2 regions of the Caballeronia sp. AZ1_KS37 genome follow, and region 1 is predicted to be linked to the other one. Evidence: riboswitches for the same ligand, from Rfam matches in the RefSeq annotation. Region 1 holds a riboswitch; the other holds the start of a gene.
The links. A riboswitch is a leader RNA that binds a small molecule or an ion and turns the genes downstream of it on or off. The one in region 1 is predicted to bind thiamine pyrophosphate.

Region 2: it holds a riboswitch for thiamine pyrophosphate, as region 1 does, so the genes downstream of both, NCS00_RS12805 (FAD-dependent oxidoreductase) here and thiC (phosphomethylpyrimidine synthase ThiC) in region 1, are expected to answer to the same signal.

Annotation. Positions count from the first base shown of each region.
Region 1 is NZ_JALQDP010000004.1:277,599-284,710, reverse strand. Features, by position in the region: gene NCS00_RS05105 (sensor histidine kinase) at 1-172, shown strand, start outside; gene NCS00_RS05100 (entericidin A/B family lipoprotein) at 361-495, shown strand; gene NCS00_RS05095 (dihydrofolate reductase family protein) at 789-1,430, shown strand; gene NCS00_RS05090 (DUF4397 domain-containing protein) at 1,490-2,272, opposite strand; gene NCS00_RS05085 (glycosyltransferase family protein) at 2,572-3,498, opposite strand; gene NCS00_RS05080 (EamA family transporter) at 3,901-4,842, opposite strand; TPP riboswitch at 5,063-5,203, shown strand; gene thiC (phosphomethylpyrimidine synthase ThiC) at 5,333-7,112, shown strand, end outside.
Region 2 is NZ_JALQDP010000020.1:22,885-29,996, forward strand. Features, by position in the region: gene mlaD (outer membrane lipid asymmetry maintenance protein MlaD) at 1-160, opposite strand, end outside; gene mlaE (lipid asymmetry maintenance ABC transporter permease subunit MlaE) at 254-1,021, opposite strand; gene NCS00_RS12785 (ABC transporter ATP-binding protein) at 1,018-1,833, opposite strand; gene thiE (thiamine phosphate synthase) at 1,931-3,004, opposite strand; gene NCS00_RS12795 (thiazole synthase) at 3,001-3,807, opposite strand; gene thiS (sulfur carrier protein ThiS) at 3,831-4,028, opposite strand; gene NCS00_RS12805 (FAD-dependent oxidoreductase) at 4,045-5,187, opposite strand; TPP riboswitch at 5,375-5,499, opposite strand; gene NCS00_RS12810 (ABC transporter ATP-binding protein/permease) at 5,731-7,112, shown strand, end outside.

The DNA.
Region 1 (7,112 bases):
GCAGGATTTGAAGCGCACGCAGACGCATGGGCTCGTCGGCATGCGGCAGCGCGTGTCGGCGCGCGGCGGACGCTTCGAGATCGAGCGCGCGACGCCGCGCGGCACGGCGATCAGCGTGTCGATGCCGCGCGAGCGCAGCGCCGATGCGCCGGTCGTGGCGGCATCCACGTAGGACGGCGCCGACACGAAATGCGGACGACGCCGACACCAGAATCGCATGCGTGCCTACATCCGCGAACGATGCGCTTTTTTATGATTGATCACACCGGTAAGACAGGACGTCAGCCAGGCGCCCGTCGACCACACACGATGCGCGAACCGTTTTTCCTGTCACGCATTTCAACTCCAAGGGGAATACACATGACTCGACTCATCGCTCTACTCCTCATCGCCGGCAGCGCGGCTCTCGCAGGCTGCAACACCGTTTCGGGAGCCGGTCAGGACATCTCGAAGGGCGGCCAGGCCATCTCGAACTCCGCGGAGCAGCACAAGTAATTCACGAGGCGCGCCGCTTCGCTGCGGCGTTCCCGCTCAGGCGTTCCATAGCGTTGACGTAGTTCTCTCTCTTCCCGCCACCTTCGCGTGGCGGGATTTTTTTTGTCTTTGGAGCCGTTCGTGTGTCGTCCAGGCCGCTCGCGGCGTCCCACGGGTCACGCGTCATTCTCTGCACAATGACGCCGATGACCCAGATCCCCTTCGCTGCGATAGAGTTCGCTCATCTCGATGCCTTCCTGAGCGATGATGCCTGGCTTCAGACATCGGGATTCACAGCGCAAAGGGAGACACGAATGGCCAAAGTAAAAGTAGCCGGGTTCGGCGTTTCGCTCGATGGCTTCGCCGCGGGAACCGGTCAGAGTCTGGAACATCCGCTCGGGGTGCGGGGCCCGGAGCTCTTTCAGTGGTTTTTCCCGACGCAGACGTTTCGGCGGATGCAGGGAAAAGACGACGGCGAAACCGGTGTCGATGACGACTTCGCCCGGCGCGCGATGGACGGATTCGGCGCGTTCATCGTCGGGCGCAACATGTTCGGGCCGATTCGCGGCGAATGGCCGGATGAACAATGGAAAGGATGGTGGGGTGAGGATCCGCCCTATCATGCGCCGACTTTCGTGCTGACCCATTACCCGCGTCCGCCGATTCGGATGCAAGGCGGGACGACGTTTCACTTCGTCTCGGACGGCATCGAGGTCGCGCTGCAAAAGGCACGCGAAGCGGCGGGCGCGAAGGACATCAAGATCGGCGGCGGAGCGGCCACGGTCAAGCAATACATTCAGGCCGGCCATGTGGATGAAATCCACCTCGCTTTCGCGCCGGTGGCGCTCGGGCAAGGGGAATCGCTCTTCGACGGTCTGGATTTGCGCGCTTTGGGATATCGGACGGTCGAGCACGTTCCGACGGAGCGGGCCACGCACATCGTCCTTGCGAAGTAGCTGCGCGCGATACGAAAAAGCCCGGCCGATTCTTCCGGCCGGGCTGTGCGGTTCATGCCTTATTGCGTGTCGGGCAGTTCGAGCGCCGGCTGCTGCGTGTTGCCACCCTGCGCGACGAGCACGCGAATCTTCGCGGGCACGAGTTGCGTGGCTGCATTTCCCGAAGGCAGCGTCGTCACGAGCCAGTCCGCGTTGTTGACGAGATCGAACGACGCCGATTTATAGACCGGCGTCTTCGAGCCCGGCAGCGTCGCGATCAGTTGATACGTGCCGCCGGAGACGTAGATCGAGTCTTGCGTCGTCGCCGGTACGGCGTTCTTGTAGGCGACGCCCGCCATCGTCGGGCTGACGGTCGAGATGTTCGTGCCCGGCGCGACGAGATAGATGTCGAGGTTCGGCGCGTTCGTCGATGCGTTGAACGCGCGCACGCGTGCGCTGCTCGATAGCAGGCCCTTGTCGAACGGATCGTCGATCACCGCGATCGACGGCACGAAGCCCGCGTCCGGCAGCGCGATCACCGTGTATTCGTGCCCTTTCGCCGCGTTCGAGATGGTCGTGTCGGTGGCGAGTTGCGTCGTCGTGTTGACGGCGGCGTAGGAAAAGTTGTGCTGGCCCGTGTCGATGTTCGCGAAGTTCGTCACCGCCTTATAGGCGAGATTCGGCTGCAGGATCTTGCTGTTGTCGTAGAAGTCGACGTTCGGGCCGCTCGGGATCGCGTGGATGAAATGGACTTGCGGCTGAGTGACGCCGATTTCCTTGCCGACGTCATCGGAGCTTCCGCCGCAAGCGGAGAGCAAAGCGGCGACGGCGGCAAGCGCGGCAGCGGTGCGGATGAGCTTCATGGTTTCACCTTTTCTCTTGGTTTTAATCGTTGTTTGAGTCCGCGGTGCGTTTCGTAAGGCGTGGTGCGTTTCGAGGTTTGAGGCCGGGACTCTCCCGTTTTGGCCTTGCTCACCGTCAGCGGCGACGCTTACCGCGAATTACACCGCGACGGGTAACCGGCGTTAGCAATCCCTGTGCCCCGGTTCGGCGCAGGGAGGCTCGAACTGTGGACAAGCATCGTTGACCGCGCGCCGGCATTCTCCAGATCAAGCTTCACGAGATAACGTGTCGACGAGGGAACCAGAAGGAGCACTTGCGGCTATGCCATTGCGCGACAGGATTGATACAGTTTCATTCCAAGTTCATATTCAGGCGACCCTTCCGCATCGGAAATCAACGCGGCCATTTCCGTCATGTCGAGCCGGTGATCGCCCGCAAATAGCAGACGCCGAATCGCGTTAGCAAGGAGCCCTTCTCTCTCCCCTACCGGGAGATAGTCGAGCTTTTCATAGGGAATCGTTGAAACGTTCCTAAAGCTAGGCGTCGCCAGGAACGGAACAGTCAGATTTGCCATCACACGTCCACTGGAAATCCAATCCCGGTACAGAATATCCACCGCGATTCCGGGATCCGGCTCTTCAGAGAAAAGCTGCCGCAGTGTTTGCTTTCCCTTCGGAGTCACGACGTAACAGGCAGAGCAATATGCAAAGATCCCACGTGCGTCAATAATGCTCACGCCTGAGAGCGCATGTCTATCCTCTTCCGAAGCATCGCCGCGCATCCGATTCTTCATTTGTATCTCACTAAGAGATAACAGGAAGGGCGCCTGTGCATAGAAGGAGCAACAGTCTAAAAAAAGAATATCGCAGGTCGGATTTCTAGCGATAAATTCACTTAGCGTGGCTGGATTCGCTATTTTCGAAAAAGAACGACTGATTTCTACATCGTCCTCCAAAATCAGAAGAGCCGACGAATCATCAGAGTCTGCAATAGCCTCCGTGTGCGACTGTCGACACGCCCAAACACTGTTTTCAACAACGCCGACGAACGGCCCACGCGTGCTTCCATCGACTGCGGCGAAACGCTTGATCCAATCTTCGCAGCCCAAATCATGCAGCTGACGCTCGATTGAATGTCGACGCTCCTTACTTCTTTCAAGATTTATGTACACCCCTTCAAGCCGCATGATCGATGCTCCATTCTTAAATCGATAAGTATAGCTCATCATTTTCTTGCTGATGATCATCGCTCTCTTGAAGCTTTACATCTGCCGCCCGCGCTTTGCCGAATCGATGATCCGAGCGCACGTGTTCAGGTCCGCTGTGAACACATCTAGATCGCTGCGGAGGACGGATCCCGCATAAAATCGTCCTCCGCAACAGCTGCTTACCAGCGATATCCCGCCTGCGCTTTTATAGAAGAGACAAACCCGACTGCGTGAGAGCACTTATGTAGTAATTACATAAGGGCCGCAATTGAGCATGCCTGAATATTTTGTCGCATCCAGATGGGTATGTTGACCAGTGCGATGCGCTCTGGACGAGCGCTCGATTTCGGCAATTTTTGTATCTGGTATTGCCGAGATTTCAATTCGCCGAGTCCGGTTTGTCGTGCATTTTTCCAAACATCGTGCGAAGAAAGTGCGCCGTTACGCCATCCCCCGCCGCCGCTGATCAAACCAGAACGACAGCCCAACGGAAAGCAGAATCACAACCGTCGCAATCACGGTCCATTGCGTGACGATTTCCCCGAGCAGCAGCGCGCCCAAACCAACCGCCACCACCGGATTCACATAAAGACAACTCGTCGCGACGATCGTGCTCGTATTGCGGATCAGAAAGTTATACGCGACATAAGCGGCCATCGAACCGATCACAACGAGATACAAAAACGAGAACCCCGCGCCGACGCCGACGCTCGCCAACCGCTCGCCCGATGCGAACGCGATCGCCGTCGCGATCAATCCGCCCAAACCGATCTGCAGCGCCGTCGACATCAGCAGATCGGAAGGCTGCGGCAGGCGCGTCGCCAGATGCGCGCCGCCCGCCCAGAAGATCGCGGCGCACAGAATCGCCAGCGTGCCGACCGTCGAACTCGGCGAGGGATCGCCGTGATTCAGCAGCACGATCCCGAGCAGACCCAGCGCCACCGCGAACCACTCGCCTTTCGCGACGCCGCGTCCGCTGAGCGCGGTGAAGATCGTCGCGAAAAGCGGCACCGTCGCGACCATCACGGCGGCCGTGCCGGTCCCCACGGTCCGCATGCCGTAAGCCATCATCCCGCTCGACAGACCTTCCAGCAACGTGCCGACGATCGCCGCGTTGCGCACTTCCCGCGCGCTGGGCCACACCGACTTGCGATGCACCGCGATCAAGAATAGCCCTATGCCCGCGAACAGATTGCGCAGCCCGCCGAGCATCAACGGCGGAAAAGATTCGAGCGCGAGATGGATGCCGAGATACGTCGATCCCCAAACGAGATAGACGACCGTCAGTGCAAGCGCGACCTGCCCCTTGAAAGAGCGCGGCGCGCGAAACGGAAAACGGTCAGGGAAGCTGAACGGCAGGCGCGGCGGAGGCAGTGCGGACATGCATCACTCCGCGGCGACGGCTGCGCGCCGGAGAAAAACGGGCAAAACCAGACAGAACGACATGGCGTAAAGCAAAGGGGAATGGCGCGAGGAAGGACCGCGCGACCTTCGGGAAAACCCGGAAATCCGCGGCGCCCGACATTATGCAGTAAGCGCTCGCATCCATCGGCTCATTTTCGGGATGGTTGCCAAGACGCCACGCCGCGGTGTAACGTGTCGGCTGCTAACGCGGGGGTCCTGCGTTGCACATCGCGGTTTCGTGCGGTTTTATCGACGAAGCGCTTCGTGTGGCGTGGGTGAGAAATACCCTTTGAACCTGATCTGGATAATGCCAGCGCAGGGAAGCGTTCGGGTTCCATAGGCCGCAGTCCACGCCACTTCAACCGAACCCGTACCTTTCCATCTCGTTCCTCCCTGTTTAGCTCCTGAGTCACCACGAGCTACGACATCGCTCGTGCTGAAAAAAATCGTCCCTTAGGAGATCAAGCACATGAATGCCAACCCGAAGTTCCTCTCGGAAAACGCCGTCGTCGATGCCGCCGCCATCGCGCCGCTGCCGAACTCGCGCAAGGTCTATGTCGAAGGTTCGACGCCCGACATCCGCGTGCCGATGCGCGAGATCACGCAATCCGACACGCCCGACGGCTTCGGCGGCGAGAAGAATCCGCCCGTCTACGTGTACGACACGTCGGGCCCGTACACCGATCCCGACGCGCAGATCGACATTCGCAGCGGTCTGCCCGCGCTGCGCGGCGCGTGGATCGAAAAGCGCGGCGACACCGAGGAACTGAGCGGCCTGTCGAGCGAGTTCGGCCGCGAGCGCGCCGCCGATCCGAAAACGGCCGAACTGCGCTTTCCGGGTTTGCACCGTCATCCGCGCCGCGCGCTCGCCGGCAAGAACGTCTCGCAGATGCACTACGCGCGCCAGGGCATCATCACGCCGGAGATGGAGTACATCGCGATTCGCGAGAACCAGCGTCGCGCGGAGTATCTCGAAAGCCTGCGCACGAGCGGCCCCAACGGCGAAAAGCTCGCGAAGATGATGGGCCGCCAGCACGCCGGACAAGCCTTCGGCGCGGCGGCGTTCGGCAAGGACGCGGTGAAGGAAATCACGCCTGAATTCGTGCGCGAGGAAGTGGCGCGCGGCCGCGCGATCATCCCCGCGAACATCAATCACCCGGAAAGCGAGCCGATGATTATCGGCCGCAACTTCCTCGTGAAGATCAACGCGAACATCGGCAATTCGGCGGTCACGTCGTCGATCGGCGAGGAAGTCGACAAGATGACGTGGGCAATTCGCTGGGGCGGCGACACGGTCATGGATCTGTCGACCGGCAAGCACATCCACGAAACGCGCGAGTGGATCATCCGCAATTCGCCGGTGCCGATCGGCACGGTGCCGATCTATCAGGCGCTCGAAAAGGTGAACGGCAAGGCCGAAGACCTGACGTGGGAAATCTTCCGCGACACGCTCATCGAGCAGGCGGAGCAAGGCGTCGATTACTTCACGATTCACGCCGGCGTGCGCCTGCAATACGTGCCGCTGACCGCGAACCGCATGACGGGCATCGTGTCGCGCGGCGGCTCGATCATGGCGAAGTGGTGCCTCGCGCATCACAAGGAAAGCTTCATTTACGAGCACTTCGAAGACATCTGCGAAATCATGAAGCAATACGATGTCTCGTTCTCCCTCGGCGACGGCCTGCGCCCCGGCTCGATCTACGACGCCAATGACGAAGCCCAGCTCGGCGAACTGAAGACGCTCGGCGAACTGACGCAGATCGCGTGGAAGCACGACGTGCAGGTGATGATCGAAGGCCCCGGCCACGTTCCGATGCAGCTCATCAAGGAAAACATGGACCTGCAACTGGAATGGTGCGACGAAGCGCCCTTCTACACGCTCGGGCCGCTGACGACCGACATCGCGCCGGGTTACGACCACATCACGTCGGGCATCGGCGCTGCGATGATCGGCTGGTTCGGCACCGCGATGCTCTGCTACGTCACGCCCAAGGAACACCTGGGGCTGCCGAACAAGGACGACGTGAAGGAAGGCATCATCACGTACAAGCTCGCGGCGCACGCGGCCGATCTCGCGAAGGGTCATCCGGGCGCGCAGGTGCGGGACAATGCGCTGTCGAAGGCGCGCTTCGAATTCCGCTGGGAAGACCAGTTCAATCTCGGTCTCGATCCGGACAAGGCGCGCGAATTCCACGACGAAACGCTGCCGAAGGATTCCGCGAAGGTCGCGCATTTCTGCTCGATGTGCG
Region 2 (7,112 bases), on a different contig from region 1:
CCTTCAGTCCGCCGATGTTGTCGAACTTCAGTTTCACCGCGTAGGTTTGCTGGAACGACAGGGAGCTCATGTTGCCCGCCTTCAGCGCGAGAAAGAGCAGCGCCACGAAACCGAGCACCACGAAGAGGCCGACCCAAAAGTCGAGAGCAGTCTTTTTCATCGTCTTCCCAAAGAGAATCTTTTCGCAGATGGCGCGTGACGGTCTGTGCCCTTCACAACGCCTGCGCCTCGTGCGGCGCCTGCGCTTGGTTCATTAGCTGAACATCAGTGCGGTGAGCAGGAAATCGAGCCCGAGCACGGCGAGCGACGCATATACGACCGTTTTCGTCGTCGCGCGCGACACGCCTTCGGGCGTTGGCCGTGCTTCGTAGCCCTGGAACAACGCGATGAACGTCACCGCGAAGCCGAACACGATGCTCTTGATGACGCCGTTCCCGACATCGCGCCACACGTCCACGCCGCCTTGCATCTGCGACCAGAACGCGCCCGGATCGACGCCGATCAGCATCACGCCGACGACGTAGCCGCCGATGATGCCGACCGCGCTGAAAATGGCCGCCAGCACCGGCATGGCGACGATGCCCGCCCACATGCGCGGCGCGACGACCACCTTGAGCGGATCGACCGCCATCATTTCCATGGCGGTGAGTTGCTCGCCGGCTTTCATCAAGCCGATTTCGGCGGTCAGCGACGTGCCCGCGCGCCCCGCGAACAGTAGCGCCGTGACGACCGGCCCGAGCTCGCGCACGAGCGAGAGCGCCACCAGAAGCCCAAGCGCCTGTTCCGAACCGTAGCGGCTCAGCGTGTAATAGCCCTGCAAGCCGAGCACGAAGCCGACGAACAAACCCGACACCGCGATGATGACGAGCGAATAATTGCCGACGAAGTGGATCTGTTTCGTGACGAGGCGCGGGCGGCGCAACAGCGGAAAAAATTCGACCACGAGGCGCAGGAACATGCGCGTTGCGTAGCCTGCGGTGCCGAAACCGTCGAGCACCCAGCGTCCGAGCGCGCTGATCATGCCTGCCCTCCGATGCCGAAATCTGCGGCGAGCGGCGTGCTCGCATAGTGGAACTTGAATGGGCCGTCGGGCGTGCCGTCGATGAACTGGCGCACGGTCGGATCCTGCGATGCGCGCAGTTGCGCCGGCGTGCCTTCGGCGTGAATGCCGCCGTTCGCGATGAAATACACGTAGTCCGCGATCGCGAAGGATTCCGGTACGTCGTGCGTAACGAGAATGGACGTTGCGCCGAGCGCGTCGTTGATCGTGCGGATGAGCTGCGCCGTGATGCCGAGCGAAATGGGATCGAGGCCGGCGAACGGCTCGTCGTACATCATCAACTGGGGATCGAGCGCGATTGCGCGGGCGAGCGCCACGCGGCGCGCCATGCCGCCCGAAATCTCCGACGGCGCGAGATCGCGCGCGCCGCGCAGGCCGACCGCGTTCAGCTTCATCAGCACGAGATCGCGGATCAGCGCTTCCGGAAGGTCCGTGTGTTCGCGCAGCGGGAACGCGACGTTCTCGAACACCGTCTGGTCGGTGAACAACGCGCCGAACTGGAACAGCATGCCCATCTTCCGGCGCAGCGCGTACAGACCGTCGCGCGTCTGGGCGCCGACGTCCTGTCCGTCGAACATGACTTTGCCGCGACTCGCCTTCACGAGACCGCCGACCAGACGCAAGGTCGTGGTTTTGCCGCAGCCTGAGCCGCCCATGACCGCGACCACCTGCCCACGCGTGAATCGCATGTTCAGGTTCGACAGGACGAGCCGGTCGCCGTAGCCGAAGTCGACGTCGCGTAGCTCTAGCAGAGTCTCGGAGAAAGCAGGCACTGGGTAAGAGATTCCGTTGGCGCAAGAGGCCGAATTATAGGGCCTGCGCGCAATCGGTGCTTTGCCTAGGCGTGTATCCCCTTGCTTTTGGGACTTTTCACCGTTGACCTGCGAACATTTTTTGCAGTGACAAAACCGCCGCGGCTGTGTCCGGTGCCTCGGTGACCGCGCGCACGACCGCCGCGCTGCGCACGCCGGTTTCCAGCACGCCCGGCATCGCCTTGGCGTCGATTCCACCAATGGCGACAAGCGGCACCCGGCCCGACAGCAGTCGCACGTAGCGCGACAGGCGCGCCAATCCTTGCGGCTTGGTCGGCATGACTTTCGTCGTAGTCGGGAAGACGGCGCCGAGCGCAAGGTAGCTCGGCTTGAAGTGCAGCGCGCGCAACATCTCGTAATAGCCGTGCGTCGACAGACCGAGCCGCACGCCGGCTTTCGCGATGGCGCTCAGGTCGGCCGTCTGCACGTCTTCCTGTCCGAGGTGCACGCCGTACGCGCCCGCCGCAATCGCCTCGCGCCAATGATCGTTGATAAAAACCTGTGCGTCATGCCGACGTCCCGCCTCGACCGAGCGCGAGATTTCGCGCTGCAAGTCGGCGGCGTCGGCGGTTTTGCGGCGCAGTTGCGTCGTGCGGACGCCGAGACCGAGCACGCGCTCGACCCAGTCGGCGCTCGGCAGCACCGGATACAGGCCGAGCCGATCGGGGCACGCCGGGAATCCGCCTTCGGGCGCGGCGGGCAGATCGGCGACACGCGGAAACGTCGCGAATTCGACGGGCCACGCGTCGTCCTTGTTCTCATCGCCCGCGCGCCAGGCGAGCGCGAGCGTCAGCGCGTCGTGCGGCTCGAAATTGCAGTCGAGGAAAGCGGCGAGCGCGGACAGCCAATCATCCGACCATTCGCCTTCGAGCGCGAAACGCTCGTCGCCACGACGCAGCGTGACGCGATCGCCATGCGCTTCGAGGATTGCCGCGGCGCCGTTCGCGGCCACATCGTGCGGCTCGTTGAAGACGATGATGTCGCTCGCCTGCGGCGATTCCGGCGCGGTCAGGCAGATGCGCCAGCGCGTTTCCGCCGTCGGCCATTCGCCGAGACGCGCGCGAATCCGCTCGGCGACTTCAGTCAGCTCGTCCGCCGGCGGCCAGAACACTTCACGATTCAACAAGCTCATGCCGCGCCTCCGTCCTGATGCCAGAACGGCATGCCGACGACCGGCGTGCTCGCCTGCGCGCTGTCGCGCTCGGCCATGGGGCCCGCGAGGAACGCGGTGCGCCCCGCTTCGACGCCGAGCGCGAACGCGCGCGCCATCTGCGGCGGGAAGGTTGCCTGCGAGACGGCCGTGTTGAGCAGCACGCCATCGAAGCCCCATTCCATCACCTGACACGCATGCGACGGCACGCCGAGACCGGCATCGACGATCAGCGGCACATCCGGCAGACGCTCGCGCAAGGTGCGCAGCCCGTATGGATTCGTCACGCCCTTGCCCGTGCCGATGGGCGCGCCCCACGGCATCAGCGCTTCGCAGCCGGCATCGAGCAGACGCCGGCCGATGACGAGATCTTCCGTGCAGTAAGGCAGCACCTTGAAGCCATCGCGGATCAGCTTGGCCGCCGCTTCGACGAGGCCGATCGGATCGGGCTGCAGCGTGTAGTCGTCGCCGATCAATTCCAGTTTGATCCACGGCGTCTCGAACACCTCGCGCGCCATGTGCGCGGTCGTGAGCACCTCGTCGACGCTCTGGCAGCCCGCCGTGTTCGGCAAAAGCGCGACGCCGTGGCGCTTGAGCACATCGAAGAAGCCGGCTTCCCCGGTCTCCGACTGACGGCGCAGCGCGACCGTGACCATGCCCGGCCGAGCGGCGTCGATGGAGTCGGAAAGCGATTGCAGCGACGGATAACGCGACGTGCCGAGCAGCACGCGGCTCGGAAACGTCTCGCCGTAGAGCGTGAGGACGTCGGCGGTGGAAATGGTCATGGTTCGATCCTTCGGTTCGGAGTTCAGCCGCCCGCGACGGGCGACACGACGTCGAGCTTGTCGCCGGCGGCGAGCGTTTTCGTGGCGTGTTCGCCGCGCGCGACGAACTGGCCGTTCAGCGCGACCGCGAACGGCGGTTTCGCGCCGAACGCGGCGAGCGCGTCGGTGACGGTGGTGGCGTCGGGCAAATCGAAGACGCGCTGATTGATGTGGATGTTCATGGTTGTTTCCTGATGACTAGAGCGCTGGCGCAACCGCGAACTCGCCGTGCAGCAGTTCGGGCCAGCGCGCGGCGCTGCGGAAATCGGAGAAGGCCTCGGCATCGGCGATATCGCCGGAAGCGAGCGCGTCGGCGAGACGGCACCCGGCATCCGCGACTTCGGGCGCGATCATGAAGCCGTGCCGGTACAAGCCGTTCACGCGCAAGGTCCGCGCCCCGTCCCAGACGATCGCCGGCCGGTGATCCGGCAAGGTCGGCCGGCAATGCGAGTTCAGTTCGAGGATGCGCGCCTCGCCGAAACCCGGATGCACCGCGAACGCGGCGCTCAGCAGCTCGAGCGCCGAACGTACGCTCACGGGCGACATGTCCTCGCCCTCGACTTCCGTCGCGCCGATCACGTAGAGATCGTTCTCCTTCGGCGCGATGTAGAGCGGATAGCGCGGATGCAAGAGCCGCACCGGCCGCGTCAGCCCGATGCCCGGCGCGTGCACGCGCGCGACTTCGCCGCGAACGCCGCGCAGCGCGGGCCACGCGGGCTTCCCGCCGAGGCCGCGGCAATCGATGATCCAGCGCGCGTCGGGCATCGCATCGACGGCGGTGTTCCAGTGCGTACGCACGCCGCGCGCGGCAAGTCCGGCGGCGAGCGCGCCAAGCGCCTGACGGTTGTCCAGTTGGCCTTCGTTCGGCAGCAGCCAGCCCTGCGCGAAGCGCGTTCCGAGCGCCGGTTCGGCTTGCGCGACTTGCGCGCCCGCGAGCTTGACGAAGCCGCCGTCGAGCAGATCGGCGGGCGAATTGGCCTTGAGACGGCGTTCGAAGAGCGGCGCTTCGGCGCGATCCGCGCCGTGCCAGACGACGAGCGTGCCGTTGCGCTGAAAGAAAACCGGCTCGGGCAATTGCGCGATGAGTTCAGGCCAGCGTTCGAGCGATGCCGCCCCCAGCCCGACGACGAGCGGCTCCGCGCTCGCCGCTTCCGCGAGCGGCGCGAGCATGGCGGCGGCGACCCACGCGGCCGACTGCGTGCCGGCGGCGTCGCCGCGTTCGTAAAGCGCGACGTCGTGGCCCGCGCCCGCGAGTTGCCAGGCGACGAGCCGTCCGACGAGCCCGCCGCCGACGACGGCGAAATCCGGCCGGCGCGCGGCGCCCTGATCGATTCTGTTCATCAATTCGATGTCTCCATACGCGTAACGCTGCGCTGCACGATGGAGACGAAAGACGCGATCCCGATCGTGCTGGCGCGGCGCCACATCACGAGGACGAAATCAGCGGGAGAGACCGGCTCGGCAGCGCATGAAGCGCGCCGGGCGCGAAGAAAGGACTGGAAGAGACTGGAGGAATGGCGCGAGGCTCGCGCGGTCTCCGGAAACTTCCCTCGCCGGTATTACCCGGATCGGGTGCAAAGGGTCTCTCTCAGCCTCGCCGCGCTGCCGACCGTTCCGGCCGCCGATGCACGCGAAGCACCCCTGTTTCGTCGAGGGTCATTAAAACATGAAAGGCAAAGGCGCTGCAAACCGGGATTCCCCGCCTTTTATCGTGCGCGGCGGCACTCTGGCACAATGCCGCGAACATGGTTCGCAGGACGATCGCCCGAAATTAAGTGAGCGTTAAGCGAACCCCGGAACAATCTGCGGAGCCGGAAAACGCCGCGCGCGGCCCGGCCGCGGACGTAACAATCGGGCGCCACGAGGCGCATCAGCAGGAAGCTCATGACCAACACCCATACCGAAAGCACGCAGCAGAAGGCCGACGAAGTCTCGGCGTGGAGCCTCATCAAGCCCTACTGGGTGTCGGAGGAGCGCGGCTTCGCGTGGGGCCTTCTCGTCGCGATCATCGCGATCAACATGACCGTTGTGTGGATCAACGTCCGGCTCAACAGCTGGAACGCCGACTTCTACAACGCGCTGCAGAACAAGAACGTCAAGGACTTTCCGCATCTGCTGCTGATCTTCACGGGCCTCGCGTTCGCGTACATCCTGCTCGCGGTGTACGGTCGATATCTGCGGCAGATGCTCGCGTTTCGCTGGCGTCAATGGCTCACCAACCGCTTTCTGGAACAATGGCTCGGTGACAAGGCGTTCTACCGCATCGAGCGCGACCGCCTCGCCGACAACCCCGACCAGCGTATTTCCGACGACCTGCAATCCTTCGCCACCACCACGCTTTCGCTCTCGCTCGATCTGCTTTCGACGCTCGTCACGCTCGTCACTTTCATCACGATTCTCTGGACCATCGCGGGCGCGCTGACCTTCTCGCTCGGCGGCACGCCGATCACGATTCCGGGCTATATGGTCTGGGCCGCCGCGCTCTACGCGATTCTCGGCTCGCTGATCATCCAGAAGGTCGGGCATCCGCTCGTGTCGATCAACTATCAGCAGCAGAAGGTCGAGGCCGATTTCCGTTTCGGCCTGATCCGCGTGCGCGAGAACGCCGAACAGATTGCGTTTTATGACGGCATCGCGACCGAAACGGCGAACGCAAAGACCATCTTCCAGCGCATTCGCGACAACTGGTGGATGATCATGAAGTACACGAAGCGCATGACCTTCGTGCTGTCGTTCTACGGGCAGATCGCGATCATTTTCCCGATCATGGTCGCCGCGCCGCGCTACTTCGCGGGCGCGTTTTCGTTTGGCGTGCTGATGCAGATTTCATCGGCGTTCGGCACGGTCAGCGATTCGTTTTCGTGGTTCATCAACAGTTATTCGACGTTGGTCGAATGGCGCGCGACCGTGAATCGTCTGCGCGAATTCAAGCGGGTGATGCGCTCGACGCATATCCGCGAAGAAACGTCGCCGGCGACGGAGCGCGGCGGCATCAACCTGCACTACACGAGCACGCCGTCGCTCACGACGAACGGGCTCATGCTCGCGCTGCCCAACGGCACGCCGCTTTCGCGCGTGGCGAACGTGTCGATCGAGCCGGGTTCGCGCTGGCTGGTCGTCGGTCCATCGGGCTCGGGCAAGAGCACGTTGATGCGCGCGCTCGCGGGTCTTTGGCCGTTCGGCGACGGCACGATCGACGCGCCCGTCGACGCGAAGATGATGTTCGTCCCGCAGATGAGTTATCTGCCGATCGGCACGTTGCGCGC